One region of the Kitasatospora sp. McL0602 genome, then DNA from elsewhere that is predicted to be linked to it. Evidence: riboswitches for the same ligand, from Rfam matches in the RefSeq annotation. Region 1 holds a riboswitch; each other region holds the start of a gene.

Region 1 (7,191 bases):
CCTGTGTCACCGTCAGGTCCGCCGCCAGCTGGAAGGCCCCGCCGGTGGCCAGCGCGGCGTACCCGTGCGCCATCGAGCGGACCGTCCGGGCCGCGTGCACGGCCTCCGTCCCCGCCAGGCCGTAGCCCCGGAGCACGGCGATGATCACGCCGACCAGCCGGGCGGCGGCCTCCCGCAGGTCGGCGTCCGGCTGCGGGGCCTGCGGCAGGGCCGCGTACCGGTAGGGGTACCGCTCCGCGTAGCCCAGGTAGGCGGCGAACAGGGCCGCGACCGCGTCGTCCCGGCTGCGCCCGAGGACGGCCTCGCCGAGGGCCTCGGCGAGCTCCTGGGTGACGCGTACCGAGACCAGTCGGCGGAGTTCGGGCAGGCCGCCGGGCACGTGCTTGTAGAGCGAGGGGGTCGCGACGCCCGCCCGGCCGGCCACGGACGCCAGGGTCAGCGACTCGGGGCCCTTGTCGTCGATGATCTCCAGGGCGAAGCCGACCACGGCCGCCGGGGTGAGGCCGACCCGGGGCATCAGGCCACCTCGGCGAGGAAGGGCAGCAGCGCGTCGGCGGTGGCCTGCGGGAACTCGGCCATCGGGTAGTGCCCGGCGCCCTCGATCATCACCTTGCGGGCGTTCAGGGCGGCGGCCTGGCGGTCGGCGACGACGGCCGGGTCCGGGAAGTCGGGGTCCTTGGTGCCCATCACGACCAGCGCGGGGCAGCTGACGGCGGAGCTCCAGCCGACCGGCGAGGAGTCACCGAAGACGTAACCCCGGGTGGCGGCCTTGCGGCCGGGGGTGCGCAGCGCGGCGACCAGCCCGGCGACGTACTCCTCGAAGTCGGCGGGCTTGGCGCTCGGGTAGGCCATCTTGCGGAGGTAGAGGCCCCAGACCGAGGGGAGGCGCAGCAGGGTGTGGCCGAGCGCCTTGACCACGAGGCGCTGGAGGGCGTTCTGCGGGAGGTTCTCGATGAAGCCGTCCAGCAGGGCGATCCCCGCGACCCGCTCGGGGGCGAGCCCGGCGGCCTTCACGACCGTGGCGGCGGTGTACGAGCTGCCGACCAGGGTGGCCCGCTCGATGCCGAGGTGGTCGAGCAGAGCGAGCACGTCGTCGGCGATCGCGGCGGGGGAGTAGTCGTCCCAGGCGATCGAGGACTCGCCGAAGCCCCGGACGTCCATGGTGATCACCCGGTGCCCCGCCCCGGCCAGCAGCGGGCGCAGGTGCCGGTAGGCGGCGCGGGAGTCGAGCATGCCGGGCAGCAGCACGATGGGGGTGCCGGTGCCGGAGACGGTGTCGTCGAAGGCGATCCGGCCACCGGGGAGGTCGAGGTGACGGGTGGTGGTGTGGTCGGGGGTGGTGGCGGTGGCGTTCATTGCGGTCTCCTCGGGGCCGTTGCGGTGTTCCCTATAGCCATAAAGCTAAGGCTAATAGCCTTAGCCGTCAAGGGGGTGCCGCGAAGCCGTGCGGTACGGTCGCGAAGGATCAAGGAACCCGTCGCACAGGGGATCGACCGTCGTACCGAGGAGCAGTCATGCCGTTCATCAACGTCAAGCAGCTGTCCGGCCGCACCGATGAGCAGAACGCGGAGATCAGCCGCGAGCTCACCGCCACCTACGCCCGGGTCACCGGGGTGAAGCCGGAGAACATCTGGGTCGCGATCGAGGAGATCCCGGCCAAGAACTGGTCCGCCGGGGGTGTCACCTTCGCCGCGAAGGCCGAGCTGGCGGCGAAGGCCGGGGAGCAAGGGGCCTAGAGTCCCTCGACCTTGAACGGGTCGTGCTCGGCCAGCAGCTTCTCCAGCCGCGCCTGGTCGACCCGGGTGGTGATCGCGCCGGCTTCCTGGCGGTCGCGGACCACCTTGGCGAGCGTGAACGCCGAGGTGATCTCGTAGAGCAGGCCGACGGCCAGGAAGCCGCGCATCCACGCGCTGACGGGAAGGTAGGCGATCCCGACGGCGAGGGCGGTCGAGGCGAGGGCGAAGGAGAGCACGGCCTGGATGTAGTACGCGGCCGTGGTGCGGGGTTGCGTCGGTGCGTTCATGTCTGAAGGCTCTCCAACTTCCGTGCCCGCCACATGAGTACGGCTACTCAGCCGGGGTGTGCGCAGTGCGGTGGCCGGGTGGGTGAAAAGGTCGCGAACCACCCGAATCACCTCCGGAGGTCTGGTCCACCTGTCGGAGTGGCTTGGAATCAGGGACTCGTGGGATTAACGTTTGATAACGCAGCGCGGTCGGCAACGCCGTACCCGAAACGGCACCGTGCGCCGTCGCCTAATCCGTGGACCCGCCTTCGCCGGTGGGTCCGGGAGCCGGGGAACCACGTTCCACTGGGGTGAATCAGCCGGGCCCGCCCGGCCGTAGGAGACCTTCCTGCTCCGAACCCGTCAGCTAACCCGGTAGGCGCGAAGGAAGGAAAGGAGCGCGCCTCCCTTGGCGTCGACGCACTCCCCCGCGAACCCCGGAGCGGCCACCAAGCTGCTCGACGAACCCGCCGACCTCCAGGCCCGGCACCGGATGCCCCGGCAGACCCGCACCGGCGGGCCGCTGATCGGCGTCACCGCGATGGCCGCCTCGCTCGGCGCGACCGGCTTCGCCGCCGCCGTGCCGGCCGCCGCAGCCGTGCCCGTGCCGCCTCCCGCCAGCGCAGCGGCGGCCGAGAGCACCATCGAGCTCTCCGCCGACCCGGGGCTGGCCCTCGCCGCACGCATCCAGCAGCAGGCCGACGGCCAGCGCACCTCCGCCGAGGAGACCGCCCGGCTGGCCGCCGCGCAGGAGGCCGAGGCCAAGCGGGCCGCCCAGCAGGCCGAGGCCGAGGCGGAGTCCGCAGGCGCGGCCCTCACCGCCTTCACCCTGCCGGCCGCCAACTACACGCTGACCGCGCACTACGGCCAGTCCGGCTCGTACTGGTCGCACCTGCACACCGGCCTCGACTTCGCGGCCCCCACCGGCACGCCCGTGACCGCCGTCGGCGCGGGCACCGTCAGCTCGGCGGGCTGGTCCGGCGCGTACGGCTACCGGGTGATCCAGGCCCTGCCCGACGGCACCGAGATCTGGTACTGCCACCTCTCCGCCATCACCACCGCCTCCGGCGCCGTCACCGCCGGCACCGTGCTCGGCAAGGTCGGCGCGACCGGAAATGTCACCGGCCCGCACCTCCACCTGGAGGTCCGCCCGGACGGCGCCGCCCCGATCGACCCGCTGCCCTGGCTCCAGGCGCACGGCCTCCAGCCGTAGCCGGACGACCGGGAGGGCCGAGCCCTCCCGGTCGCACCCCGGCTAGTTGGAGCGGGCGTAGAAGTCGTACTCGGCGTACTGACCGACCCAGCCGGACACGGTGGACGCCTGCACAAAGAGGGTGTGGCTGCCCCAGCGCCCGACGGGGAGCTGGAGGTGCGCCTTGCCGTCCTTGTCGGCGGCGATGTGGGTGCACCCGCTGCCCGGCTGGCCGTCGACGTAGCAGAAGTCGGCGATCTGCCGGCCGTTGCTGCTGCCGGTCGAGACCGCGCTGAAGGTGAAGTTCAGCATCGTGCCCGGGTAGATCTGGCCCGGGACGGCGTCGGAGGTGATGTTCACCGCGCCGACCCGCGAGTCGCCGTCCGCCTGGAAGTAGCAGGGCTTGCTCGCGGGGGTCGACACCTTGCCGTCCGTGGCGTACGCGTAGAAGCTGTACGCGCCGCTGAGCACCGGCTTGGGCAGCGGGATGGCCATCCCGTGGCCGTTCTCGGTGGCGTAGTCGGTCGTCAGGCCGGACGGGTCCGTCACCACCGCGTGCACGCGGAGGTCGGAGGAGTAGGGCAGCGGGCCCGGGTCGAGGGCGCCCACGGAGACGGCCTGGCCGTCCACGACGGTCTCCCAACGGCCGGGGGCGGTCGGGCCGCAGGGGAACAGCAGGCTGCTGTCCGTACCGTTCTGCAGGGCGCCGGGGGTGCCGACCGGGTCGGTGAAGTAGCCGAAGATGTCGACCACGACGTCGGTGGAGCCGAAGCGGTTGTAGATGTTGATCAGGCCCGAGTCGTCGACCGGGACGACGACCTGGTTCGGCACGACCTGCCTGGGGCCGAAGTTGAGGTTCGAGGTGGTCGGGCGGTTGGTGCCGTTGCCCGGGAAGACGGTGAGGTAGCCGCCCGCCGTGGCGTTGACCGCCGTGACGTTCAGGACGACGGCCGAGACCTTGGTGGTGCCGAGACCACCCCGGGCGACCGGCAGCTGCAGCGTGGAGTCCTGGCCGATCGGCGAGTTGCCCTTCTCGCGGGTGTCGATCATCCGGGTCGGGCCGGTCGGGGTGAAGCCCGCGCCGTACGGGGCGCTGGTGTAGTAGCCGAAGACGTCGGCGACGACGTCGGTGCTCCCGGCGAAGTTGTAGATGTCGACGCTGCCGTCGGCGCCGAGCGGCACGGTCACCAGGTTCGGGACGGTCTGCCCGGCGGTGAAGTTGAGGTTCGAGGTGGTCGGCAGCGAGGTCCCGTGCGGGTAGACGGTGAGGAAGCCCCCGGCCGTCGGGCGGGTCGCGGTGACGTTGAGCACGACGGCGGTGGCGCCCCTCGGCGGTATGCCCGCGGTGCCGGCCAGCTTCAGGTTCAGCGTCCCGCGCGTACCGACCGGCCGCCCGCCCGGGTTGCGGGTGTCGAGCACCCGGCCGGGGGTCAGCGGCATGTACGAGGAGCCGGGCACCGCCGGGCTGTCGGTGTAGTAGCCGGCCAGGTCGGCGACCACGTCGGTGTTGCCGCCGAAGTTGTAGAAGTCGACGTAGCCGTTGGTCACCGGCACGGTCACCAGGTTCGGCACGGTCTGCCCGGCGGTGAAGTTGAGGTTCGAGGTGGTCGGGCGGGTGGCGCCGTCCGGATACACCGTCAGGAAGCCGCCACCGGTGGTGTCGGTGACCGTGACGTTCATGACGACCGCGCGGACGTTCGCGGCGGTGAGGCCGGTGTTCACCTTGATGGCGCCCCGGTTGGCGACCGGCACCCGGCCGGGCACGCCGATCGCCTGCCGGGTGTCGAGGATGCGGGTCGGCGTGGTCGGCACGAACTTGCCGGTCTGCGCGGGCGGCGGCACGGGTGCGTCGCCGGCGTGCGGGGCAACGTGCGGGGCGGCGGCGAGGGCGGGCGTCACGCCGGTGGCCAGCGCGCCGGTGGCCAGCGTCAGCGCGGCGGCGCCGGCCAGCGAGAGGCGGCCGAGCCGGCGGGGCATGGTGAGGGGGGCAGCAGCCCGGACCATGGACAACTCCTGTGCAGAGAAAGTGACGAGTCCGGGCATGCCGGGGCATGCGAACCGGCAGCGGGCGCGCGAAGCGGCGCCGCTGCTGTCACTGAAATCCCCCGGCCGGTAAGGAAACCCGGATGATCACTTCTATCAGCCGGGGGTCGGCCCGACAGGGGGCGGGTGGTCAAGATTTCGCAAAGCCGGGCTCTGCGGTCTCCCCCGGCCGGCGCTGCCTACGCCTGCTGCGCCGCCAGGTACGCCTCGACCTCCGCCGGGCCCGGCACCGGTGCCAGTTCGGGGTAGTCGAGCAGCAGCGCGGGCAGCCCGGGGACGGTCCACTCGCCGAACAGCCGGAGCGCCTCCGCGATCACCGCCTCCTCGAAGCCCTCGAAGTCGCCGGACAGCTCGGACGGCATCGGCAGGCCGAGCGCGTTCAGCCCGGCCAGGTTGCGGTAACTCCGCTGGATCAGGCGGTTCTCCAGCAGCATCCGGGCGCCGTCGGTGGCCATCCCGATCGACAGCAGCCGTACCGGCCCCCAGCCGCCGTCCCCGTCCACCCGGTCCAGCTCGCCCGCTTGCTCCAGCGCCTCGAAGGCCGCCAGCCGCCCCTCCTCGCCCAGCTCCCGGAAGGCGTCCAGCCAGGCCCGCACCGCGTCCTGGTCGGCCGTCTCGACCCCGTCCGCCCGCAGCACCAGCGCGTACAGCCGGGGCCAGGTCACCAGGTGCGGCTGCCGCAGCAGCCCGCAGAGCAGCTCGCCCTGCCACTCGGCCTCGGCCTGCAGCCGCTCCCACCGCTTGGCGTTCAGCCGCTTCGTCGCCCGCTGATGGTCGATCAGGAGCCGCACCGCAGCGCCGTACGCCGCCGGGTCGGACTCCGGCTGCACGTACATGTACAGCCGCTCGTACAGGAGTTGCTCGACCACCGGGGAGCTCAGCTCGGGGAAGCCGTCGTGCATCCGGCCGTCACCCAGCTCCAGCAGGGTCAGCACCGTCCGCAGCACCTCCTCGGGCAGCGGCCCGTACGTCCGGTCGCGGCCCTCCTCGGCGGCCCAGGAGAGCAGGTCGGCGGCGCGGGTCTGGGGGGTGAGCTGCAGGTCTTCGACGTTCACCCTCGGTACGGTAGCCGGTGCGGGGGTGCGGCCGCTGTATCGTCGGGAGCCATGAAGCCCGAACGCGAACCGGCCCGTGACCGCCACCGGGCCGTCCGGCTGACCGGGCCCCGCCTGGCGATCCGCGAGTTCCACCACACCCCCGAGGACATCGACGCCCTGCACGCCGTCTTCGGTGACCCGGAGACCGCCCGGTACCTCCCCTTCGAAGCCCGCGACCGCGAGACCTGTGCCGACCAGATCGCCCTCTACGTCGAGGAGGCCGAACACCTGCCGCGCACCGTCCACCGCCTCGCCGTCACCCTGCTTGCCGACGGCGAGCCCGAGTACGCCGTCCCGATCGGCACCGCCGCCCTCGGCGTCGAGGGCGACCGCGCCGCCTCCGTCGGGTACGCGCTGCGCCGCGACACCTGGGGCAACGGCTACGCGGGCGAGCTCACCGCGCTGCTCTGCGACTTCGCCTTCGGCACGCTCGGCCTGCACCGCCTGGTGGCCCGCGTCGACCCCGAGAACACCGCCTCCTCCCGTGTCCTCACCCGGGCCGGCTTCCAGCTGGAGGGCCGCATCCGGGACGAGCTCCACCTGCGCGGCCGGTGGTACGACGCGCTCCAGTACTCACTGCTGGAAGGCGAGTGGGTGGAGCCGTCCACCGGACGGGGGTAGGGATAACTCCACCATGAACTCGGTAGTGGGCTGCATACCGCCGGAGCTCTCGACACGGCACCTTTGAGGTGTGAGAACGGACGAGACCGAGGGGCCCACGATGAGCACCAGCACCAGCACGCTGCACCACACCGCCACCGCGCCGCAGCCGTACCGGCGGCACGATGCCCCCTCCTTCTGGCGGGCGCCGTTCGCCGCAGCCACGTACCGCGAGATCGGCTTCACCGTCACCGGGC
Region 2 (7,191 bases), 2.5 Mb from region 1:
GTCTCGGTGTGTTCGACGCCGGGGACCTTGTTGAGCTGGCCGGGGATCACCGCGGCGAGGTCGTCGTGGCGGCGGACGCGGACCATGGCGACCAGGTCGTAGCCGCCGGTCACCGAGTACACCTCGCTGACGCCTTCGATCGCCGCGATCGCCTCGGCGATCTCGGGGATGCGGTCGACGCTGGTCCTGATCAGAACGATCGCGGTGATCACTCGGGCTCTCCTTGCCGTGGGGGTCGCTGCCAGCGTATCCGGCGGACCGTCACGGCCCAGACGGTCAGGTACCCGGCGGAGAAGCCGATCACGTGGACGAGGTAGGCCACGCCGGGCCCGCCGGTGTGCACGGACCACCACTGGAGCACGAACCAGAGGCCCAGGACGAGCCAGGCGGGCAGCCGCAGCGGGAGGAAGAGGAGCAGCGGCACCAGCGTCGTGACCCGGGCGTGCGGATAGAGCCGCAGGTAGGCGCCGAGCACCCCGGCGATCGCGCCCGAGGCGCCGACCACGGCCCGGACGCTGTCCGTCGTGTGGGTCTCGGCGAGGGCGTAGCCGTACGTGGCGAGGTAGCCCATGGCCAGGTAGAGCAGCAGGAAGCGGATCCGGCCGAAGCGCTCCTCCACGCCGGGGCCGAAGACGAAGAGGAAGAGCACGTTGCCCAGCAGGTGCAGCCAGCCCGCGTGGACGAAGAGCGAACTGAGGACCGAGAGAACCGGGATCTTGGCCGGAGTGGGGGAGACCTCGCAGTCGGGGGTGGCCCTGGGCAGGGCGGCGAGCCGATCGGCGGTCAGGGGGTGGCCGGTCGTCAGCTCGACCGGTACGGCGCCCCAGCGCTGCTCGTACCGCTGCTCGGCGCAGACCCTCGCCTGCCCGGTGCCGTAGCCGGGGTTGAGGCCGAAGCTCGGGCCGGTCAGCAGGACGAGGGCGCTCAGGGCGATCAGCGCGAGGGTGACCACCGGCCGCCGGGCTGCCGGGTCGGCGTCACGGGTGCCGAGCCGGTCGAGGACGGAGAGCGCCATAGGGCGAGCATTCCTCCAGGGGTCGGTGCCGACACGGGGTGTACTGCGTGTGGGTTAACGCGCCTGAGCGTCCGGACCGGTGAACAGGGGGGTGAGGCCAGGCAATAGGCTTGCCTCCATCCAGAACTGGGTGACAGCCGAGAGGACCTCCCGATGACCATCGCCGCCCCTACCGCTGAGACCCGCTGGCGCTGCACGCTCTGCGGCAACCTGACCCGCTTCGACGTGACCAGGTCGTCCAAGGTGATCGAGTTCCTGCACTTCGACCTGGCCGGTGAGGCCAAGGTGGAGGAGACCGAGGTCGTCACCGAGACGCTGGAGTCCGTCCGCTGCCGCTGGTGCAACGCCGTCGACCAGGTCGAGCTGGTGGCGCGCCCCGGCGCCGAGGACTGAGCAGGCGCTGAGCAGCCGACTCCTGGCCGGTCCGGCCGGGGGACGGCCGTCCGGGTGCAGGATCGGTACTCCTCGGTCCGGGCCGGAGTGTGGCGTGGTCCCGGGTGGGGCACGGTACCCGGGACAATTGCAGAGAGCGGTGGGTTTGAGGGCAGCGGCACCGGGCCGCACGGACCCCGCAGAGCAGAATCGGAGCCGAGGACGTGGTGGACGAAGCGAGGGGGCCCGCCGAGCCGCAGGGGCAGCCGCCCGCCGAGCCCGGCACCGAGACCGCCGACGCGCTCTCGCAGGCCCCGGAGCAGGCTCCGGAACCGGCCGCTGAGCCGACTGCTGAGCCTGCTGCTGAGACCGCGGCGTCCGTCGAGCGGCTGGACCGGCCGCTCCCCGAGGGCGTCCGCCGTCGGGTGGTCGGCATCGCCGCCGACGCGCTGGGCGGCCTCCCGGCGGCCGAACTGCCCGCGACGCTGCGCCAGTACGCGAAGTTCACCCCGGCCCGCCGGGCGAAGTACGCCGCCCCGGCGCTGGCCGCCGCGCTGGAGGCCGAGCCCGCCTTCCGGGTGCGGATAGCGGACCGGCTGCGGCTGGGGCAGCCCGATCTGGTGAAGGCCCTGGAGGCGGGCAGCGTGCCCGGCGCCGCCGACCCGATGGACGTCGCCGCCGCGGCGTACCTGCTGCGCCCGGCCGGCTGGAGCCGGCTCGTCGCCGACGCCGGTGAGCAGGTCGAGCGGGCGGGCGCCGAGGGGATGGCCGCCGAGGCGACCCGGCTGGTGGAGAAGCTGCAGGCCGAGCTGGCCGAGCTGCGGACCCACTCGCGGGCCGACCTGGACCGTCAGCGGGCCGAGGGCGAGAGCGTGCGGCGGGAGGCGGAGTCGCTGCGCAAGAAGGTGCGCAGCCTGGAGAGCGACACCCGGCGGGCGCAGGCGGAGGCGCGCAAGCTGCAGTCCGAGCTGGACGCGGCGAGGGCGCTGACCTCGGCCGAGCGCAGCGCCGCCGAGAGCGAGGCGCGGCGGCTGCGGCACCGGGTCTCGGAGCTGGAGACGGCCTTGGAGGCCGGGCGCCGGTCGGCTCGCGAGGGCCGCACGGTGGAGGAGATGCGGCTGCGGCTGCTGCTGGACACCGTGCTGCAGTCGGCGCAGGGCCTCCAGCGGGAGCTGGCGCTGCCGGTCTCCCAGATCCACCCGGCCGATCTGGTGGAGGCGGTGGTGCCGGGTTCGGCCTCGCCGCACGACATCGCCCGGCGGGCGCTGGCGGAGGACGACCCGGCGCTGCTCGACCAGCTGCTGGCGATCCCTCAGGTGCACCTGGTGGTGGACGGCTACAACGTCACCAAGACCGGCTACCCGGCGCTGCCGTTGGAGCAGCAGCGGATCAGACTGCTCGGCGGGCTGGCGATGCTGGCCCAGCGCACCCAGGCGGAGGTCACCTGTGTGTTCGACGGGCAGGACCTGGACGTGCCCGTGATCATGGCGCCGCCGCGCGGCGTCCGGGTGCGCTTCAGCCGGACGGGGGAGACGGCGGACGAGCTCATCCGCCGGCTGGTGCGGGCCGAGCCGCAGGGCAGGCCGGTGGTGGTGGTCTCCGCCGACCGGGAGGTCGCCGACGGCGTCCGCAAGGCCGGGGCCCGGCCGGTCGCATCGGTGCTGCTGCTCAACCGGCTCTCGCGCAGCTGATCGCACAGCTGATCCGGCAGCTGATCCCGCAGCTGACGGGGCTTCACCGGCCCGACATGGCGGGGATGTGTGGGTGCGGTGAAAGCCTGTCCCGATGGGGAAGTTCGTAGGGGCAGGAGAGTGGCGTTAATCCGTCAACTTCACTAGGGTCTGGCGTCAAACCTATTTTCCGGACAGTCGCCCGAACGGGTGTGTCCAGCAGGAAGAAGGAGCAAGTCCCTTGGCCTCCCACCGCCGCCCCAAGCAGCCGAGCCGCGCACGGGTCACCGTGCTGACCGCTGCCGCAGCGACCGCGGTCGCCCTGTCCGCCCAGGTGAGCGCGCACGCTGCGCCCGCCAAGCCGTCCAAGGACGAGGTCAAGGCACAGATCGACAAGCTGACCGACGACCAGGAGAAGGCCGCCGAGGTCTACAACGGCGCCAAGGAGCGGGCCGACCAGCTGCACAAGCAGGCCGACCAGCTGCAGGACCAGGTCGCCCGCGGCCAGGAGCAGATGAGCGTGCTGGCGACGGGCCTCGCGGCCGTCGCGGGCGAGCAGTACCGCAACGGCGGCATCGACCCCTCGGTCGCCCTGATGCTCTCCGCGGACCCCAGTGGCTACCTGGCGCAGGCCTCCAGCGCCGAGGAGGTCACGGCGACGCAGGCCCAGACGCTGAAGGGCCTCAAGGACCAGCAGCGCCGGCTGGACCAGCAGAAGCAGGAAGCCGCGGACGTGCTCGCCGAGCTCGACCAGAGCACCAAGGTCCTGAACGACGCCAAGGCGCAGGTGCAGCAGAAGCTGCAGGAGTCCCGCACGCTGCTGAGCCAGCTCAGCAGCGCCGACCGGGCCGCCCTGCTGGCGGCAGACCGGGCCTCGCGCAGCGACGCCCGCAGCCCCCTCCCCGCCGACCTCCCGCAGGCGAGCGGTTACGCGGGCGTGGCCGTCAGCGCCGCGCTGAGCAAGCGCGGCCACGACTACGTCTGGGGCGCCGAGGGTGCGAACACCTTCGACTGCTCGGGCCTGATGGTCTGGGCGTACGCGCAGGCGGGCGTCTCGCTTCCGCGCACCTCGCAGGAGCAGGCGCACGTCGGGACGAACGTCGGTACCGACATCGCCAACGCCCAGCCCGGCGACATCGTCATCTTCTTCAACGACGCGCACCACGTCGGGATGTACGTCGGCGGCGGCATGGTGGTGCACGCGCCGAAGACCGGCGACGTGGTGAAGCTGATGCCGGCCAACACGCTGACCATCAAGACCATCCGCCGCGTCTGACCCACTCGCGTCTGACCCACTGTCGAATGCCGCAAAAGCGGACAACTGCTGTCAGGTGGTACATCTGACGGCCAGTGACACGCGCGGGCCCGTCGAAACCGTCCTGTGATCCGGGACACCTTCGACGGGCCTGTTTCATGACCGGGAGTTGAACATTTGTCAGCCGATCGTGCAGGGATCGTCACGCTCGGTCGTAATCACAATCGAACTTGGCTCATGCTCAGACTTTTTTCCGACAAGGATTTGAACGGATCACGGTTCCGTTACTAGGGTCGTGCCTCGAACCACCGCACAGTCGATCACCCAGCCGGGTGGCGGCGGTGGTTACCGCCGAGTTCGAGAAGCAGCGGGGCAGGGTCACCTGCCTTACGGGGAATCCCCTGCGGGGGAGCTGTGTATCGGAGCCGGGGAACCACGTTTCCTCGGGGTGAATCGGCGCCAGGTCGGGCGGCCGTCGCGAGACGGCCCACCGGTGAGGCGTCGTAGGGCATCTCTTCCAGCCCGAACCCGTCAGCTCACCCGGTAGGCGGCCGTAGGAAGAAGGAGCCCGCCTTCGTGGCGTCCCATCGTCGTCCCAAGCCCGCAAGTCGCACCCGGATCACCCTGATGACCGCGGCTGCCGCCACCGCGGTGGCACTCTCGTCCCAGGCCGGCGCCCATGCAGACCCGGCGCCCACCAAGGACGAGGTCAAGACCCAGGTCGACCAGCTGAACCAGCAGGCCGAGGTCGCGACCGAGAAGCTGAACGCGGCCACCGAGAAGGAGCAGGCCCTGCAGAAGCAGGTCGGCTCCCTCCAGGACCAGGTCGCCCGCCAGCAGGCCCAGGTGAGCACGATCCAGGGCAGCCTCGGCGAGATAGCCGCCGAGCAGTACCGCAACGGCGGCATCTCGCCCACCGTCCAGCTGATGCTCTCCGCCTCGCCGGACTCCTTCCTGACCCAGGCCGGGGCCGTCAACCAGATCGGCACCTCGCAGGCCGACGCGCTGAAGACCCTCAAGGACGAGCAGCACAAGCTCGACGACCAGAAGGCCGAGGCGCAGGGCAAGCTCGCCGAGCTCGACGCGACCACCAAGAGCCTCAAGGCCGACAAGGACGACGTCCAGGCCAAGCTGGCCAAGGCCCAGGCGCTGCTCGACACCCTGACGCAGCAGGAGCGCGACGCGCTCGCCGCCGCCGAGGCGAAGGCCGCCGCCGACGCCAAGGCCGCCGCCAACCAGGCCACCGACCGGGCCTCGCGGGGCACCAGCCGCCCGACCCTCGGCACCCCCGCACCGGGCAGCGCCGCGCCTGGCAGCTCCTTCGCCGCCGCCGCGCTCGCCGCCGCGGAGAGCAAGCTCGGCGCCGACTACGTCTACGGCGCAGCGGGCCCGAACAACTTCGACTGCTCCGGTCTGATGCAGTGGGCGTACGCCCAGGCGGGTGTCACGCTGCCGCGTACCTCGCAGGAGCAGGCCCACGCCGGGACGAACCTGGGCACCGACCTCGCGAACGCCAAGGCCGGCGACCTGATCGTCTTCGGCGCCGACGCGCACCACATCGGCATGTACGTCGGTGGCGGCCAGGTCGTCCACGCCCCGCACACGGGCGCGGTCGTCCGGTACGAGTCCGCGTCGACGATGGGCGTCTCGGCCATCGTCCGGGTCTGACGCACCGGACGCACCGGACGCACCGGACGCACCTGACGCACCGCCCACGGCTCCAGCAGGCCCGGCACCTCCACCTCCGCGGTGGGGTGCCGGGCCTGCGGCGTTACCCCGAAGTGGATCTGATGTCCGATTAGTGGGCGAATATTCGAGCTTGCGGAGGTTTGGACTAGATCGCCGGGACTCGCTAACGTCTGCCCCCGGACCTCCGTGAGGACGGCCGCCCACTCCGGGCGGCGGCGGTGGCCCGGCCGCAGAGATGGAGCAGCCGCCGCATGCCGACGCCCCGCCGTTCCCCCCTGCCGGGCGTCCACCGGTTCGCCCGTGCGCTGGCCATCACCGCAGCGGCCACCGGCGTCATCGGCGCCGCCGTCGGCGGCACCGCCCAGGCCGCCCCCGGCGCACCCGCCGAGCCGCCCACCCGCAAGGACGTCAAGGCCCAGGTCGACCAGCTCTACGACGAGGCCGAGCAGGCCTCCGAGAAGTTCAACGCGGCGCAGGAGTACCAGAAGCGGCTGCAGGGCGAGACCGGCGCCCTGGAGGACCAGGTCGCCGCCGGGCAGGCCGAGGTCAACCGGATGCGCGCCGACCTCGGCGCCGTCGCCGCCGCCGAGTACCGGGCCGGGGGCATCGACCCCACCGTGCAGCTGATGCTCAGCTCCGACCCGGCCGCCTATCTCACCCGGGCCCGCAGCCTCGACCAGGCCGCCGAGCGGCAGAGCGAGACGCTGCACCAGGTGGTGGACCGTCAGCGCCGCCTCGACCAGCACCGCGCCGAGACCGCCGCCAAACTGGCCGAGCTGGAGCAGGTCCGCCGCTCGCTCGCCGAGAGCAAGCAGCAGGTCCAGCAGCGGCTCACCAAGGCCCAGCGCCTGCTCGACAGCCTCGGTGCCACCGAACGGGCCCGGCTCGTCGCCCAGGACGCCCAGGAGGCCGAGACCCGGGCCACCCGGGGCACCGACCGCCTCGACCTCGGCAGCCAGCCCGCCTCCTCCGAACGCGCCGCCGCCGCGCTCGCCGCCGCGATCGGCAAGATCGGCTCCCCGTACGTCTACGGATCCACCGGCCCCCGTACCTTCGACTGCTCCGGTCTGATGTACTGGAGCTGGCGGCAGGCCGGAGTCTCGCTGCCGCGCACCTCGCAGGAACAGGCCCACGCGGGGCAGCGGATCAGCCTCTCCGAGGCCCGACCGGGAGACCTGGTGCTCTTCTAC
Region 3 (7,191 bases), 3.9 Mb from region 1:
GAGGGCGTGGCCATCGACCCGACCTGCGTGAAGATCCGGATGCAGGCCGCCCAGGCGCACCAGCGCGCGGGCGAGACCGAGCAGGCCCTCGCGGGCTACCTGCACGCGGCCCGGCTCGGCCCGTACGGCACCGCCTACGCACTACTGGCTGCGGCCGACTGCGCGAAGGAGCTCAAGCAGGGCGAGTTCGCCCGGGTGCTCACCGAGCGGGCCTTCCGCGCCGCGCCACGGGCGAGCACCACCCGGGACAGGCTGGTGGCCAGCTGCCTGGACGCCGGTGACGAGCCGCTGGCCGAGGTCGTCCGGCTGGCCGCCGCGCGCGATCCGCAGCGGCCGTACGAGAACAACTGGCACTACCGGATGCACGCCGCGTACTTCAACCTCGGCGAGTCGAAGTCCCCCGGGCTGTACGCCAATCTGCCCACGATGGCCTTCGAGTTCGCCGAGCGGGGCACGCCGCCCGAGGTGAACTGGCAGCGGCTGATGCCGCCCGCCTTCCGGACCAACCTGATCCGCGAGTCCGGCCTGCGCGAGTTCGCCGTCTCGCACCCCGCCGAGCTGCCCGCACACCTGCGCACGCCCGCCTGGGACACCCTGTGCGGGTGGGTGGAGGACTTCGCCTCGTACGACGCGGAGCGGCAGCACCAGGTCGCCGGGGTGCTGTTCCGGCTCGGATTCATCAAGCTGGTACAGGAGTTGCTGCCGTACACCCCGGCCGCCGAGCTGAGCACCCCGGCCGAGCTGCGGATGCACCACTGGCTCGACGTGGTCCGCTGGGTCGGCTCGGTGGGCCGGGCCAACGTCGCGGCGCCGGCGAACTCGCGGGCGATCGTGGAGCACCCGGCCTGTCCGACCCAACTGCGGTTCCACGTCGCGGTCTTCTCGGTCATCTTCGAGGCCCGCGAGACGCGTGCGCTGGAGACGGCGCTCGCCTGGCGGGAGATCGGTGAGAAGGCGCTGGCCGAGCTGCTGGCCGATCCGCAGCACTCGGAGTTCGAGAAGATCATGTGGGAGAGCCGGTTCTACCGTAGCGTCAGCTACGTGCCGTTCCTTCAGAAGGACACCGTGCAGCTGGCCGCCGACATGGACCGCGCCGAGGAGTTGGCCCGTGCGGTGCCGGCCGTCGGCGAGTACCAGGAGTTCCTGAAGCGGGAGAACCTGCGGGCCTGCGTCGAGAGCCGCTCGAAGGAGTTCTACGCCTTCGGCGAGAACGAGCGGGCGCACCGGCTGGTCGCCGAGGCGCTAGCGATCGACCCGTACGAGCCCAAGACCCACATCGAGGTCGCGGAGGGCCTGATGAAGGAGGGCAAGCCCGAGGAGGCCGCCCGCAGTTACCTGCGCACGGCCCGGCTGGGCCCGGTCTCGACGGCCTTCGGCTACGCGGCGGCGGGCGACTGCTTCGCGCGGGCCGGGCAGCCGCTGCTCGCGGAGGACTGCTTCTTCCAGGCGCTGCGGATCGACCCGCACGCGATCTCGGCGGCCCGGGGCTGGGCCTCCGTCGGCGCGGCCGGCGGCATGGGCGAGCTGGCCGGGCAGTACCTGGACGACCTCGAGGCGTGGGGGGCGGCCCGCCGCGCCGCCCGCGCGTCATGAGCGCCGAGTGGCGGCTGACGCCGCAACGGGCCTCGGACGTCGACGCGGTGGTGGTGCCGGTCTGGGCCGGTGAGCTGCCCGCCGAGCTCTCCCCCGCCTTCCTCGCGGGCAGCGGCTTCTCCGGCGCGGCAGGGCAGACCCTGCACCTGCCGGGCGATCCGGTCACCGTGCTGCTGGGCTGCGGCCCGCGCGCCGCGTACGGGCCCGACACCGCCCGCACGGCGGCGGCCCGCCTCGCCCGGGGCGTCGGGGGCTACCGGCGGCTCGCCGTGCAGGCCCCGGACGCCGACCTGCGGCCGCTGGTCGAGGGCTACCTGCTCGGTGGGTACCGCTTCAGCGGGTACTTCACCGCCGCGCCCCGGGTCGACCAGCGGATCGACCTGGTGGCCGAGGACACGCCGGAGGCCCGCGCCGCGCTCGCCACCGGTCTGCGGGTCGGCGGGGCGGTGCTGCTGGCCCGTGACCTGGTCAACGAGCCGGGCGAGGCGCTCACCCCGCCGGAGTTCGCCGAGCGGGCGTTGAAGATCTCCTCCGACTCCGGCCTGGAGTGCGAGGTCTGGGACGCCAAGCGGATCTCGCACGAGCGGCTCGGCGGGCTGCTCGGGGTGAGCCGGGGCTCCCTGGTGCCGCCCCGGCTGGTCCGGCTGCGCTACCGGCCGGCCGAGCCGGCCGCCCGGCGGATCGCCCTGGTCGGCAAGGGCGTCACCTACGACGCGGGCGGTCTCGCGCTCAAGCCGAACGCCGAACTCGCCACCATGAAGGCAGACATGGCCGGGGCCGCCACCGTGCTCGCCACGATGTCCACCCTCGGCGCACTGAACTGCCCGATCGCGGTGGACGGTTGGCTCCCGCTGACCGAGAACATGCCGAACGCCGACCCGATCCGGGTAGGTGACGTGCTGCGGATGCGCAGCGGCGCCACCGTCGAGGTCCGCCACCCGGACGCCGAGGGCCGCCTCATCCTGGCCGACGCGCTGGCGCTGGCCGGGGAGACCGGACCGGACGCGATCATCGATCTCGCCACCCTGACGGACGCGGCGGCCGTCGCACTCGGCCGCCGGATCACCGCCGTGATGGGCACCGACGAGGCCCTCTCGGAGGCCGTCCGGGCGGCCGGGCGGCGGGCCGGTGAGCAGTTCTGGCCGCTGCCGCTGCCCGAGGAGTACCGCACTCAGCTCACCTCCCGGGTCGCCGACCTCGTCAACTACACCATCGGCGTCCGGCACGGCACCGCGCTGCTCGCGGGGCTCTTCCTCCGCGAGTTCGTACCACCGGGCATCCCGTGGGCGCACCTGGACATCCAGGGCACGGCGCTCTCCGACACCGACGACGGCGAGTGGGTGCCGGGCGGCACGGGCGTCGGTGTGCGGACGCTGGTGGAGCTGCTGGTCTCCGGAGGTCACTGACCCGGCCCGGTTGCCGACGTACGATCAGGAAGTATGAGCGGGAAGCGGCGGTACTGGCGGACGGCAGGGGCCCTACTGGCGGTCGGGCTGCTGGGGTGCGGCTGCAAGGCCATCCCCCGGTCGTCCGAGGCCACCACCCCGGCGGCCGCCCCTTCGCCGAGCGCCTCACCCAGCAGTTCACCCAGCAGTTCGCCCTCCCCGGGCAGCGTGGGGAGCAGCTCGTACGACCCCGCCCACTACGCGCCGCAGGTGCGCGAGCAGGCCGGGCGGGCCGGGGTGAGCCCCCGGCTGCTGATGGCGATCCTCTACAACGAGGCGTACAAGCCGCACGACCCCGAGCTGGAGCGGGCCTGGCAGCGACTCAAGCCGGACTCCGCGTTCGGGATCGCCAACATGCACCGGGCCGCCTTCGACGAGACCAAGCCGGGGCACTTCGCGGACCGTCGGTGGGAGGAGCTGCCGGACGACCCGGGGCTCGCCGTCCAGGCCGCCGCCTGGTACCTGAACGGGCTGGCCGACCAGCTGCCGGGCAAGTTGTCGGGCTCGTACACGAAGGACGAACTTCTCGCGCTCGGCTACAACACGGGCCCGGGGAACATGCTGGCCTTCGCCCGTGGCGCCCGGCCGGGGTCGCAGGCGCAGGCGTACCTGGATCATCTGCATGCCAACCTGCCGAAGGCCGACCAGGCGCTGGCCGCGCACGGCTGAGCCGAGGGGCCGACGAGGCTCGTGATGATTGTGTGATGTTCGGGTTGCCGGGTTGTTATCGAGCTGATCCTCCCTCTAGTCTCCGAGCAGCCCGCCAGCGCGGGCCCCGGACGCGGCACGCCGAACCCTGCCCACCGCTCCCCCGGGACGACACAGCTGACCCCTGGGCAGGGACGGGGGAACCAGGTACCTCGCCGTGGCCCCCACGGCTCGGGGTGAAGCCGCACCAGCGGCCGGGCCACCTCTCGGTCCGAACCCGACAGCTCACCTCGCAGGCGTGCGGAGAGGGACAACTGATGGTCTTCTCGGGCCCCGGACGACACCGCCGCCCCACCCAGGCCGACCGCGCGGTCGCCGCCGCCACCGTCACGGGCGTCGGCCTGGCGCTCCCGCTGCTCACCGCAGCCGCAGCACACGCCGCCCCCGTCACCGCCTGGGACACCGTCGCCCAGTGCACCAGCGGCGGCAACTGGACGCAGAACACCGGCGACGGCACTTACGGCGGCCTGGGCATCACGCTGCGCGACTGGGTCTGGTACGGCGGCGACCTGTACGCCGCGCAGCCCAGCCACGCCAGCAAGGACCAGCAGATCACCGTCGCCGAACGGATGCTCGCCGACCGCGGCCCCGACCGCTGGGCCAGCTGCAACAGCGCCCTCCAGCCCCCCAGCGCGCCCGCCACCACGCCCGGCACGCCCGGCACCCCCACCCCGGCGGCCTCGACGGCCACCGACCCGGCCACGACCGCCCCCGCGCCGCTCACCCCGCCGGCCGCCACCCCCACCACCGCGCCCGTCACGTCACCCGTCACCCCGACGGCGCCCCAGTCGGCACCCCCGGTCGCCGGCCTGCCGAGCACCACGCCGAGCAGCACGCCGAGCACCGCACCCGCCACCCCCGCAGTGCCCCAGCCGACGGCCCCGGTCACCACGCCCACCGCGATGCCCACCACGGCGCCCACCACGGCGCCCACCACCGCACCGTCGCAGCCCGCACCCGACGGGACGGCCACCGGCCAGGCACCGACCCAGCAGGTGCCCGCCCAGCAGGCACCGAGCCCGCAGGCCCCCGGCAGCTACACGGTCGCCCCCGGCGACACCCTGTCGGGGATCTCCGACGCGTACCACCTCGGCGGCTGGCAGCACGTCTACGACCACAACCTCGGTGTGGTCGGCACCAACCCCGACCTGATCCACCCCGGCGAGGTGCTCCACCTGTCCTGAGCCGGACCTGAGCCGGAGCGGCCAACTACCTCTGCCGGGACGGGCGCTAGAGTCAGCCCTGTGACGGACATCCGTGAATTCGACCGCCGGGCACTGAAGATCACCGAGTCGATCGTGAACCAGGTCGAGGTCGGGCAGCTCGGCCGGCCGAGCCCCTGTGCGGGCTGGGACCTCGGCCGGCTGCTGGCCCACATGGTGGGGCAGAACCGCGGCTTCGCGGCTTCGGCCCTCGGGGAGACCAGCGACCTCGGGGTGTGGGCCGACCGGCCGGTGGGGGACGACCCCGCCGCCGAGTTCGCCGCGTCGGCGGCGGCCGTGACGGCCGCCTTCGGCGCGGACGGCCTGCTGGACCGAGGGCTGTGGCTGCCGGAGATCCGCAGCGACCGGCTCTTCCCCGCCGGCCTGGCCGTCGGCTTCCACTTCATCGACTACGTGGTCCACGGGTGGGACGTGGCCGCCACCATCGGCGTCCCGGCCGAGTTCGACGCCGACCTGCTCGACGCCGCGCTGCCGATCGCCGAGCAGGTCCCCGACGGCGCGAACCGCCTGCGCGAGGGCGCGTCGTTCCGCCCGGGGCTCGCCGCGACGGGTGGAGGCGGCACCCTCGACCGGATCCTCCGCGTCCTGGGCCGCTCGCCGCACTGGCCGAACTGACGGCGGGCCGCCGACCTGCTCGGCTGCCGACCTGCTCGGCTGCCGACCTGCTCAGTCGAGCAGCTGCTCCGCCCAGATCACCTTTCCCGCCGCCGTGTACCGCGTGCCCCAGCGCTCCGAGCACTGGGCGACCAGGAACAGCCCGCGCCCGCCCTCGTCCATGGCGGCGGCGTAGCGCAGGTGCGGTGAGGTGCCGCTGGTGTCCGACACCTCGCAGATCAGGTGGCGGTCACGCAGCAGCCGGACTCGGATCGGCTCGCTGCCGTAGCGGATCGCGTTGGTCACCAGCTCGCTCAGGATCAGCTCGGTGGTGAACGCCAACTCCTCGATGCCCCAGCGCTCGAGCTGTGCGCTGACGGCCGCCCGGACGGTCCCGACGGCCGCCGCCTCGGCCGGGACCTCCCACTCGACCACGTTCCCGCCCGGCAGCGCCCGCGTCCGGGCGACGAGCAGTGCGACGTCGTCGCCCGATCCCTCCGGGAGCAGCGCGCCGAGCACCGCCTCGCAGGTCTCCTCGGGCCCCGGCCCGGCCTGCCGGAGGGCGTCGGCGAGGAGTCCGAGGCCCTCCTCGATGTCCCGGCCGCGATCCTCGATCAGGCCGTCCGTGTAGAGCACCAGCCGGGCGCCCTCGGGGAGGGTCAACTCGCCCGAGGTGAAGGGGAGTCCGCCGACGCCGAGCGGCGGCCCGACCGGGAGGTCGGGGAAGCCGACGGTGCCGTCGGGGTGGACGACGGCGGGGGGCGGGTGCCCGGCTCGGGCGATGGTGCAGCGCAGCGAGACGGGGTCGTAGACGGCGTACAGGCAGCTGGCGCCGGTGATGCCGGCGCCTCGGCCGTCGTCGCCCTGTTCCTGGTCCATGCGCATGACCAGGTCGTCGAGGTGGCCGAGGAGCTCGTCGGGCGGCAGGTCGAGGGTCGAGAAGTTGTGGACGGCGGTGCGCAGTCGGCCCATGGTGGCGGCGGCGTGCAGGCCGTGGCCGACGACGTCGCCGACGACCAGGGCGACGCGGGCGCCGGGCAGCGGGATGACGTCGAACCAGTCGCCGCCGACCCCGGCCTGGGCGGGCAGGTAGCGGTAGGCGGCCTCGACGGCGTTCTGCGGGGGCAGGGCGCCGGGGAGCAGGCTGTGCTGGAGAGCGACGGCGGTGCTGTGTTCGCGCGTCCAGCGGCGGGCGTTGTCGATGCAGACGGCGGCCCGCGCGGTCAGCTCCTCGGCGAGGGTGACGTCGTCATGGTCGAAGGGATCGGGCCGCCGGGAGCGCCAGAACTTGGCGATGCCCAGCTGCACGCCCCGGGCCAGCAGCGGGACGCGGACGACGGAGTGGATGCCGTGCTCGAGCACCTGCTCGGCGCGTTCCGGGTCCTGGGCCCGCCAGACGGCGGAGGAGCCGAGGTCGGTGTCGAGGACGGCCTGCCCGGTGCCGAGGCTCCAGGCCTGCGGGGTGGCGGCCCGGACGGTGATGCGCTCGCCGACGGGGTAGAGCGGTGGGTCCGGGTCGATGCCGCCCCGGGCGACCCGCCGCATCGGGGTCTCGTGGCCGGGCGGGGGTTCCTCGCCGCGCAGGACGGGCTCGGCGAGGTCGACGGTGACGAAGTCGGCGAAGCCTG
Region 4 (7,191 bases), 390 kb from region 1:
AAGCCGCTGGTCGGGCGGGAGCTGCTGGCGTGGTGCGGCGAGTTCCTCGGGGCGATGTTCGACGACTTGGCGGGGTCGAAGAAGTAGCAGCCGCCGGTTGGTCGGTTGGTTGGTCGGTGTGAGCGGCGGTCTCGGGTCCTGTGCCCGGGGCCGCCGTTCTGCGCGCGACGGGTGTGGCAGGTGTTCACGCCAGCTTCCACTGGCCGGCCTGCTGGGCGAAGCCGCTGTCGAGGCCGAACTCGGCTCCGCCGCGCCGCCGGTGCGAACGATTCGGGCCATCTTCGCGCACACCCTGCTCCAGGAGCGGCAGTACCGGGCCGCACTGCCGGAGTACCGCCTGCTGGCGGCCGCCGCCGAGGCCGAACTCGGGCCGCAGCACCCGGCCGTGCTCGACCAGCGCCGCAACGTCGCCGCCTGCCTGGAGCACCTCGGCCAGGGCCGGGAGGCGCTCGCCGAGTACGGCGGGCTGCTCGCCGCGTACGGTGCCCGGCTCGCGGCGGGGCTGGACACCGACCCTGAGCGGGTGTTCGAACTCAGGGAGAAGATCGGCCTGTTGACGGCCTCCGCCGGAGATCTCGAAGGCGCCTGGCAGGGGCTCGTCCAGCTGCTCTTCGACCGTGAGCGGCGGCTCGGCCCGCACCACCCCGAGGTCCGTCGCCTCCGGCTGTCCCTCGACCAGCTGAACGGCCACCGATCGACCCGGACGGGCTCTCCCGTACCGGGTAATCCGTACACGACCGGCTGACAACTGCTGGTGGGCAGCGGCGCGTTGGGATGACCCGTTCGGGTCAAGGTCTGGGCAAGGCGCTCGGTTGCTCCCTATTGTCTGTTCCGATCAGGCCCACAACCCGGGAGGCCCCACGTGATCCGCACCAGCTCCGCCACCGCCCGCCGTCGCGGCTGCGCCGCCGCAGGCGTCCTGCTCGCCGTCGCCGCCCTCACCGCCTGCGGTGGCGGCGCGGCCCACCAGGGCTCGGCGGCGGTGGTCGGCGGCCAGCGGATCAGCATCGCCACCGTCGAGACCCGAGTCGCCCAGCTGCGGACGGCCGTCGCCTCCCAGCCCGGCGGCCCCCGGACCGAGCCCGCCGGGCTGACCAGGCGGATGGTCGCCGAGCTGGTGCTCGACCAGGTCGTCGACCGGGCGCTGGCCGACCGCCAACTGGAGGTCACCGCAGGGGAGATCGCCCAGGCCCGGGACGCGGACGCCAAGCTGGTCGGCGGTGCGGACGCGCTCGGCCGTGAGCTGCTGCTCAAGCAGGCCGTCCCGGCTGCCGACATCGACTCCTTCTACCGGCAGCAGCTCGGCATCCAGAAGCTGGCCGGCGCCTCCGGCAAGGACGCCCGCAGCTCGGAGGGCGACGCCGCCGTCCGAACCGCACTGGCCGCCGCCGGCACCGAACTGAACATCGAGGTCAACCCCCGCTACGGCCAGTGGAACCCGCAGCAGATCTCCCTGGTCGACGCCCCCGACGCCTGGCTGCCGCAGCCGGTGGCAGCGGCCTAACACGCCCTGGGCGGTCCACGGGCGGGGTAGGTTCGCACCGTGGAGACTTCGAAGCTGATTCTGCTGACCACCACCCACCGCGTCGCGCCGGGGCTGCTCTCGTGGCCGGCCTGGGAGGCGCTGCGGGGCGCCGACCGGGTGCTGGCGGGGGACGGGCTGCACCCGCAGCTCGCGGCCGTCCGGCAGGCGGGGGTGACGGTCGAGGTGGTCGAGCGGGGGAGTGCGCCCGCGCTGGCCAGGCTGCTGGTGGGGGCCGGGTCGGTGGTCTGGCTGGGCAGCCCGGACGGTGACCCGGGGCTGACGGACGCGCTGGCGCGGATCGCGGTCGAGGAGGCCGGGCAGGTGCCGGAGATCGAGGTGCTGCCGGGCTCGTACGACCTGCCGGGCTCGCGGCTGCTCGACCTGGTGTCGGTGATGGACCGGCTGCGCTCGCCCGGCGGCTGCCCGTGGGACGCCGAGCAGACGCACGAGAGCCTGGTGAAGTACCTGGTCGAGGAGGCCTACGAGCTGGTCGAGGCGATCGAGGAGGGCGACCGGGAGACGCTCCGCGAGGAGCTCGGCGACGTCCTGCTCCAGGTGATGTTCCACTCCCGGATCGCCGAGGAGCACCCGGAGGACCCGTTCACCGTCGACGACGTCGCGGGCGACATCGTAGAGAAGCTGATGTACCGGCACCCGCACGTGTTCGGCGACGTCGACGCGGCCGACGCCGCCCAGGTGGAGGCCAACTGGGAGCAGCTGAAGGCGGCGGAGAAGCAGCGCGAGTCGGCGCTGGACGGCGTCCCGGCGGGGCTGCCCGCGCTGGCGTACGCGGCGAAGCTGGTCTCGCGGGTGCGCCGGGCCGGGGTCGCGGGTGTGCCGGACGAGGCGTACGAGCTGCCCGCCGAGCTCACGGCGGAGTCGGCGGGGGCGTTGCTGCTGGCCGTGGTGCAGCGGGCGCACGACGCGGGCGTCGACGTGGACGCGGCGCTGCGGGCGGCCGCGCGCGACTACCGGAGCGCGGTGCGGGCGGCTGAGGGGCTGGCGGGCTGACGCTGGGCCGGGATGACCTCGCCGATCGCCTCGCCGACCACGGCGAGCAGTTCGGCGAGCGGGTCGAGGTGGCGGGGCAGCTCGTCCAGCGAGACGATCCGCTCGCCGTCCGGGCCGGTGACGCAGAAGAGGTCGATCGGGCCGAGGTGCTTGGCGGCGGTGTCGACCAGGGCGGCGACGTCGCTCGGCTGGTGGATGTCGCTGCACACGCCGACCACCGGGCAGCCCGGCCGGTCGAGCTCGGCGGCGAGGTCCTCGGCACTGCTGGGGTGCTGGTCGGCGATGAGCATGCCGGCGGCACCGGCGGCGGCGAACCGTCGGGCCAGATCGGCCCCCGAACCGCCGCGAAGTACCGCGATCACCACCACTGCCCCGGCTACGCGCATGGCCAGCTCCTCCCTGAGAGCAACAAAACCGTGGGCCGGCACCGCACGGCCGCCCAACGGCTATCGGAGGATCGTAGGCACGCCGCGACCCCCCGCAACAGGGATTACCCGCCAGGTGACCAGGCTCACTCCTCCTTGCAGCAGATACCTTCGTGACATGCCGGACAAGCCCGAAACCAGCCAGCCTGAACTCTTCACCTGGGAGTTCGCCGCCGACCCCTACCCCGCGTACGCGTGGCTGCGCGAGCACGCCCCGGTGCACCGCACCACGCTGCCGAGCGGGGTCGAGGCCTGGCTGGTGACCCGGTTCGCGGACGCCCGGCAGGCGCTGGCCGACGCGCGGCTCTCGAAGAACCCCGCGCACCACAGCCGCAGCACCGGCCGCACCGGCATCCCGGGGGAGCGGCAGGCGGAGCTGATGACGCACCTGCTCAACATCGACCCGCCGGACCACACCCGGCTGCGGCGGCTCGTCTCCAAGGCGTTCACCCCGCGCGGGGTGGCCGAGTTCGAGCCCCGGGTGCGGCAGCTCACCGACCGGCTGATCGACGGCTTCGCGGCGCGCGGCTCGGCCGACCTGATCCACGAGTTCGCCTTCCCGCTGCCGATCTACGCGATCTGCGACCTGCTCGGCGTGCCGGAGGAGGACCAGGACGACTTCCGCGACTGGGCCGGGATGATGATCCGGCACGCCAAGCCGGGGCAGAGCGGTGGGCCGCGCGGCGGCGTCGCGCGGGCGGTGAAGAAGATGCGGGCGTACCTGCTGGAGCTGATCCACCGCAAGCGCGCCGATCTCGGCGACGACCTGATCTCGGGGCTGATCCGGGCCAGTGACCACGGCGAGCACCTGACGGAGAACGAGGCCGCCGCGATGGCCTTCATCCTGCTCTTCGCCGGCTTCGAGACCACCGTGAACCTGATCGGGAACGGCCTGTACGCGCTGCTCGGGCACCCCGAGCAGCGGGCGCTGCTCCAGGATTCGCTGCGGCGCGGCGAGACGGAGCTGCTGGCCACCGCCGTCGAGGAACTGCTGCGCTACGACGGCCCGGTGGAGCTCGCCACCTGGCGGTACGCGACCCGGCCGCTGACCATCGGCGGGGTCGACATCCCGGCCGGTGACCCGGTGCTGGTGGTGCTCGCGGCGGCGGACCGCGACCCGGCGAGGTTCGCCGACGAGAACGTCCTCGACCTGGCGCGCAAGGACAACCCGCACCTGGGTTTCGGCCACGGCATCCACTACTGCATCGGCGCCCCGCTGGCCCGGTTGGAGGGGCAGGCGGCGCTGAGTGCACTGCTCACCCGGCTGCCGGATCTTCAACTGGCCGCCGATCCGGACGATCTGCGCTGGCGTGGTGGCCTGATCATGCGGGGGCTGCGGGAGTTGCCGGTGTCGTTCACCGCCGAATGACGGCGCGTCGCATCAACGGCCCTGGCAGCGGTCTGAATACGCATCAATCCGGACATACCTCCACGGTTTGTGGACAATCAATGACGGTCCGTAATTCCCGTGTGATGTCGGCGATATGAGCTTGTGATCTGTCAGTTGATCTGCCTATGGTCCCTGATGTCCGCAGCTGCGGACCCCGTGCGCGGTACGCCGAACCCTGCCCGCCGCGCTCCCGGGCACTCGACCAGACCCTTGGGCAGGGGCGGAGGACCCAGGTTTGGTGCCGTCCTCCACGGCTTGGGGTGAAGCCGCACCCGGCGGAGCGATCCGCCGGTACGCGGCCGGGCCACCTCCCGGTCCGAACCCGACAGCTCACTTCGTAGGCGTGCGGAGAGGGAATTCGTCATGCTCTTCACCGGTTCGGGCCGTCATCGTCGTCGTACGCAGACCGAGAAGGCGATCGCCGTCGCAGGTGTGGCGGGCGTCGGCCTCGCGCTCCCGCTGCTGGCCGCCTCCGGCGCCCACGCGGCCCCCGTCACGACCTGGGACAAGGTCGCCGACTGCGAGAGCGGCGGCGACTGGGGCATCAACACCGGCAACGGCTTCTACGGCGGTCTCCAGTTCACCTCCAGCACCTGGAAGGCCTTCGGCGGCGGCCAGTACGCCGGGCAGGCCAACCAGGCGACGAAGGGTCAGCAGATCGCCGTCGCCGAGCGGGTGCTCTCCTCGCAGGGGCCGGGCGCCTGGCCGGTCTGCTCGGTCAAGGCCGGTCTGGGCAAGGGCGGTTCGGCCGCCTCGGTCGACACCAGCTCGGACGTCGCCCCGACCGCCTCGACCCCCTCGGCGGGCAGCAAGAAGGCCGCCAAGCCGGCCCGGCCCGCCGCGCCGAGCGCCCCCGCCGCCGCCACCCCGGGCTTCCCGGGCAAGGCCGGGTACGACGCCGGCTCCGGCAAGTACTGGTACCAGAAGGACGGTGGCTGGTACTGGACCAGCCACCAGAGCATCTACAACCAGTTCGCCGCCCCGGCCCAGGCTCCGGCCCAGGCACCCGCAGCCACCCCGACCCCGGCTGCCAAGCCCGCTGCCAAGCCCGCAGTCTCCGGCCACGGCTACACCGTCAAGGCCGGTGACACCCTGTCGAGCATCGCCCAGGCGCAGGGCGTCTCCGGCGGCTGGCACACCCTCTACGACGGCAACAGGCAGACCGTCGGCGGCGACCCGGACCTGATCCTCCCGGGCCAGGTGCTCAACCTCGCCTGACGCTCCGGCCGGAACGCGGCAGGGGTCGACCCCTGCCGCGTTCCAGCGGGTTCCAGCAGGTCCCAGCAGGTGAACTACTGGCGAGTAGGCAGGCCACACGGTGAGACGGAGCCTGGGTCAGCACGGCTGGAGGCCCGGGTGAGGTTAGGCTCTGGTCGTAACGACTTCACATCCCGCTTCCGCAAGGAGATGCCTCGTGCCGTCCATTGATGTCGTCGTAGCCCGTGAGATTCTCGACTCGCGCGGCAACCCCACGGTCGAGGTCGAGGTCGGTCTCGACGACGGCAGCACCGGCCGTGCCGCCGTCCCGTCCGGCGCCTCCACCGGTGCCTTCGAGGCGGTCGAGTTGCGTGACGGCGACAAGAACCGCTACCTCGGCAAGGGCGTGGAGAAGGCCGTCCTGGCCGTCATCGAGCAGATCGGCCCGGAGCTGGTCGGCTACGACGCCACCGAGCAGCGGCTGATCGACCAGGCCATGATCGACCTGGACGCCACCGACAACAAGGGTTCGCTGGGCGCCAACGCGATCCTCGGCGTCTCCCTCGCCGTGGCGCACGCCGCCGCCGAGGCCGCCGACCTGCCGCTGTTCCGCTACCTCGGTGGCCCGAACGCGCACGTGCTGCCCGTCCCGATGATGAACATCCTCAACGGCGGTTCGCACGCGGACTCCAACGTCGACATCCAGGAGTTCATGATCGCTCCGATCGGCGCGGAGTCCTTCTCCGAGGCCGTCCGCTGGGGCGTCGAGGTCTACCACACCCTCAAGGGTGTCCTGAAGGAGCGCGGCCTCTCCACCGGCCTGGGCGACGAGGGCGGCTTCGCCCCGAACCTGGACTCCAACCGCGAGGCCCTCGACCTCATCACCGAGGCCATCAAGAAGGCCGGCTACGTGCCCGGCAAGGACGTCGCGCTCGCCCTGGACGTCGCCGCCTCCGAGTTCTACAAGGACGGCGCGTACCAGTTCGAGGGCAAGGCGCTCTCGGCGGAGGAGCTCATCGAGTACTACGCCGGTCTGGTCGAGGCGTACCCGCTGGTCTCCATCGAGGACCCGCTGGACGAGTCGGACTGGGACGGCTGGAAGGCCATGACCGACAAGCTCGGCGACAAGGTCCAGCTGGTCGGTGACGACCTGTTCGTCACCAACCCGGCCCGCCTGGCCCAGGGCATCGAGACCGGCACCGCCAACGCGCTGCTGGTGAAGGTCAACCAGATCGGTTCGCTGACCGAGACCCTGGACGCCGTCGAGCTGGCCCAGCGCAACGGCTACCGCTGCATGATGTCGCACCGCTCCGGCGAGACCGAGGACGTCACCATCGCCGACCTCGCCGTCGCCACCAACTGCGGCCAGATCAAGACCGGCGCCCCGGCCCGCTCCGAGCGCGTCGCCAAGTACAACCAGCTGCTGCGCATCGAGGAGATCCTCGACGACGCCGCCGAGTACGCGGGTCGCGGCGCCTTCCCGCGCTTCCGCTCTGCGGAGTAACCCGGCACAGCACGCCTGACCGATGCCCCGGCGCCCACCCCGTAGGGTGGGTGCCGGGGCATCGGCGCGACACAAGGAGGGGTGGGCGAGAGTGGCCAAGTGGAAGATCCCGGGGTTGGTGGCGCGGCCGCGCTTCACC

The links. A riboswitch is a leader RNA that binds a small molecule or an ion and turns the genes downstream of it on or off. The one in region 1 is predicted to bind cyclic di-AMP.
Region 2: it holds a riboswitch for cyclic di-AMP, as region 1 does, so the genes downstream of both, ACR68M_RS25845 (NlpC/P60 family protein) here and ACR68M_RS14420 (M23 family metallopeptidase) in region 1, are expected to answer to the same signal.
Region 3: it holds a riboswitch for cyclic di-AMP, as region 1 does, so the genes downstream of both, ACR68M_RS31975 (LysM peptidoglycan-binding domain-containing protein) here and ACR68M_RS14420 (M23 family metallopeptidase) in region 1, are expected to answer to the same signal.
Region 4: it holds a riboswitch for cyclic di-AMP, as region 1 does, so the genes downstream of both, ACR68M_RS12665 (transglycosylase family protein) here and ACR68M_RS14420 (M23 family metallopeptidase) in region 1, are expected to answer to the same signal.

The regions. Positions count from the first base shown of each region.
Region 1 covers NZ_CP197246.1:3,193,698-3,200,888, reverse strand. The annotation lists gene ACR68M_RS14440 (TetR/AcrR family transcriptional regulator) at 1-517, opposite strand, end outside; gene ACR68M_RS14435 (alpha/beta fold hydrolase) at 517-1,356, opposite strand; gene ACR68M_RS14430 (tautomerase family protein) at 1,515-1,736, shown strand; gene ACR68M_RS14425 (YiaA/YiaB family inner membrane protein) at 1,733-2,023, opposite strand; cyclic di-AMP (ydaO/yuaA leader) riboswitch at 2,240-2,398, shown strand; gene ACR68M_RS14420 (M23 family metallopeptidase) at 2,412-3,215, shown strand; gene ACR68M_RS14415 (hypothetical protein) at 3,258-5,198, opposite strand; gene ACR68M_RS14410 (hypothetical protein) at 5,417-6,292, opposite strand; gene ACR68M_RS14405 (GNAT family N-acetyltransferase) at 6,344-6,955, shown strand; gene ACR68M_RS14400 (sensor domain-containing protein) at 7,056-7,191, shown strand, end outside.
Region 2 covers NZ_CP197246.1:5,663,374-5,670,564, forward strand. The annotation lists gene ACR68M_RS25820 (Lrp/AsnC ligand binding domain-containing protein) at 1-212, opposite strand, end outside; gene ACR68M_RS25825 (rhomboid family intramembrane serine protease) at 209-1,015, opposite strand; gene ACR68M_RS25830 (hypothetical protein) at 1,169-1,408, shown strand; gene ACR68M_RS25835 (NYN domain-containing protein) at 1,777-3,078, shown strand; gene ACR68M_RS25840 (NlpC/P60 family protein) at 3,299-4,333, shown strand; cyclic di-AMP (ydaO/yuaA leader) riboswitch at 4,693-4,878, shown strand; gene ACR68M_RS25845 (NlpC/P60 family protein) at 4,889-5,980, shown strand; gene ACR68M_RS25850 (NlpC/P60 family protein) at 6,253-7,191, shown strand, end outside.
Region 3 covers NZ_CP197246.1:7,069,300-7,076,490, reverse strand. The annotation lists gene ACR68M_RS31990 (hypothetical protein) at 1-1,593, shown strand, start outside; gene ACR68M_RS31985 (leucyl aminopeptidase) at 1,590-2,999, shown strand; gene ACR68M_RS31980 (transglycosylase SLT domain-containing protein) at 3,033-3,707, shown strand; cyclic di-AMP (ydaO/yuaA leader) riboswitch at 3,853-3,999, shown strand; gene ACR68M_RS31975 (LysM peptidoglycan-binding domain-containing protein) at 4,004-4,930, shown strand; gene ACR68M_RS31970 (TIGR03086 family metal-binding protein) at 4,991-5,584, shown strand; gene ACR68M_RS31965 (SpoIIE family protein phosphatase) at 5,636-7,191, opposite strand, start outside.
Region 4 covers NZ_CP197246.1:2,804,217-2,811,407, reverse strand. The annotation lists gene mfd (transcription-repair coupling factor) at 1-87, shown strand, start outside; gene ACR68M_RS12690 (hypothetical protein) at 260-745, shown strand; gene ACR68M_RS12685 (SurA N-terminal domain-containing protein) at 863-1,504, shown strand; gene ACR68M_RS12680 (MazG family protein) at 1,544-2,536, shown strand; gene ACR68M_RS12675 (SDR family NAD(P)-dependent oxidoreductase) at 2,494-2,922, opposite strand; gene ACR68M_RS12670 (cytochrome P450 family protein) at 3,080-4,330, shown strand; cyclic di-AMP (ydaO/yuaA leader) riboswitch at 4,542-4,711, shown strand; gene ACR68M_RS12665 (transglycosylase family protein) at 4,715-5,569, shown strand; gene eno (phosphopyruvate hydratase) at 5,766-7,052, shown strand; gene ACR68M_RS12655 (FtsB family cell division protein) at 7,144-7,191, shown strand, end outside.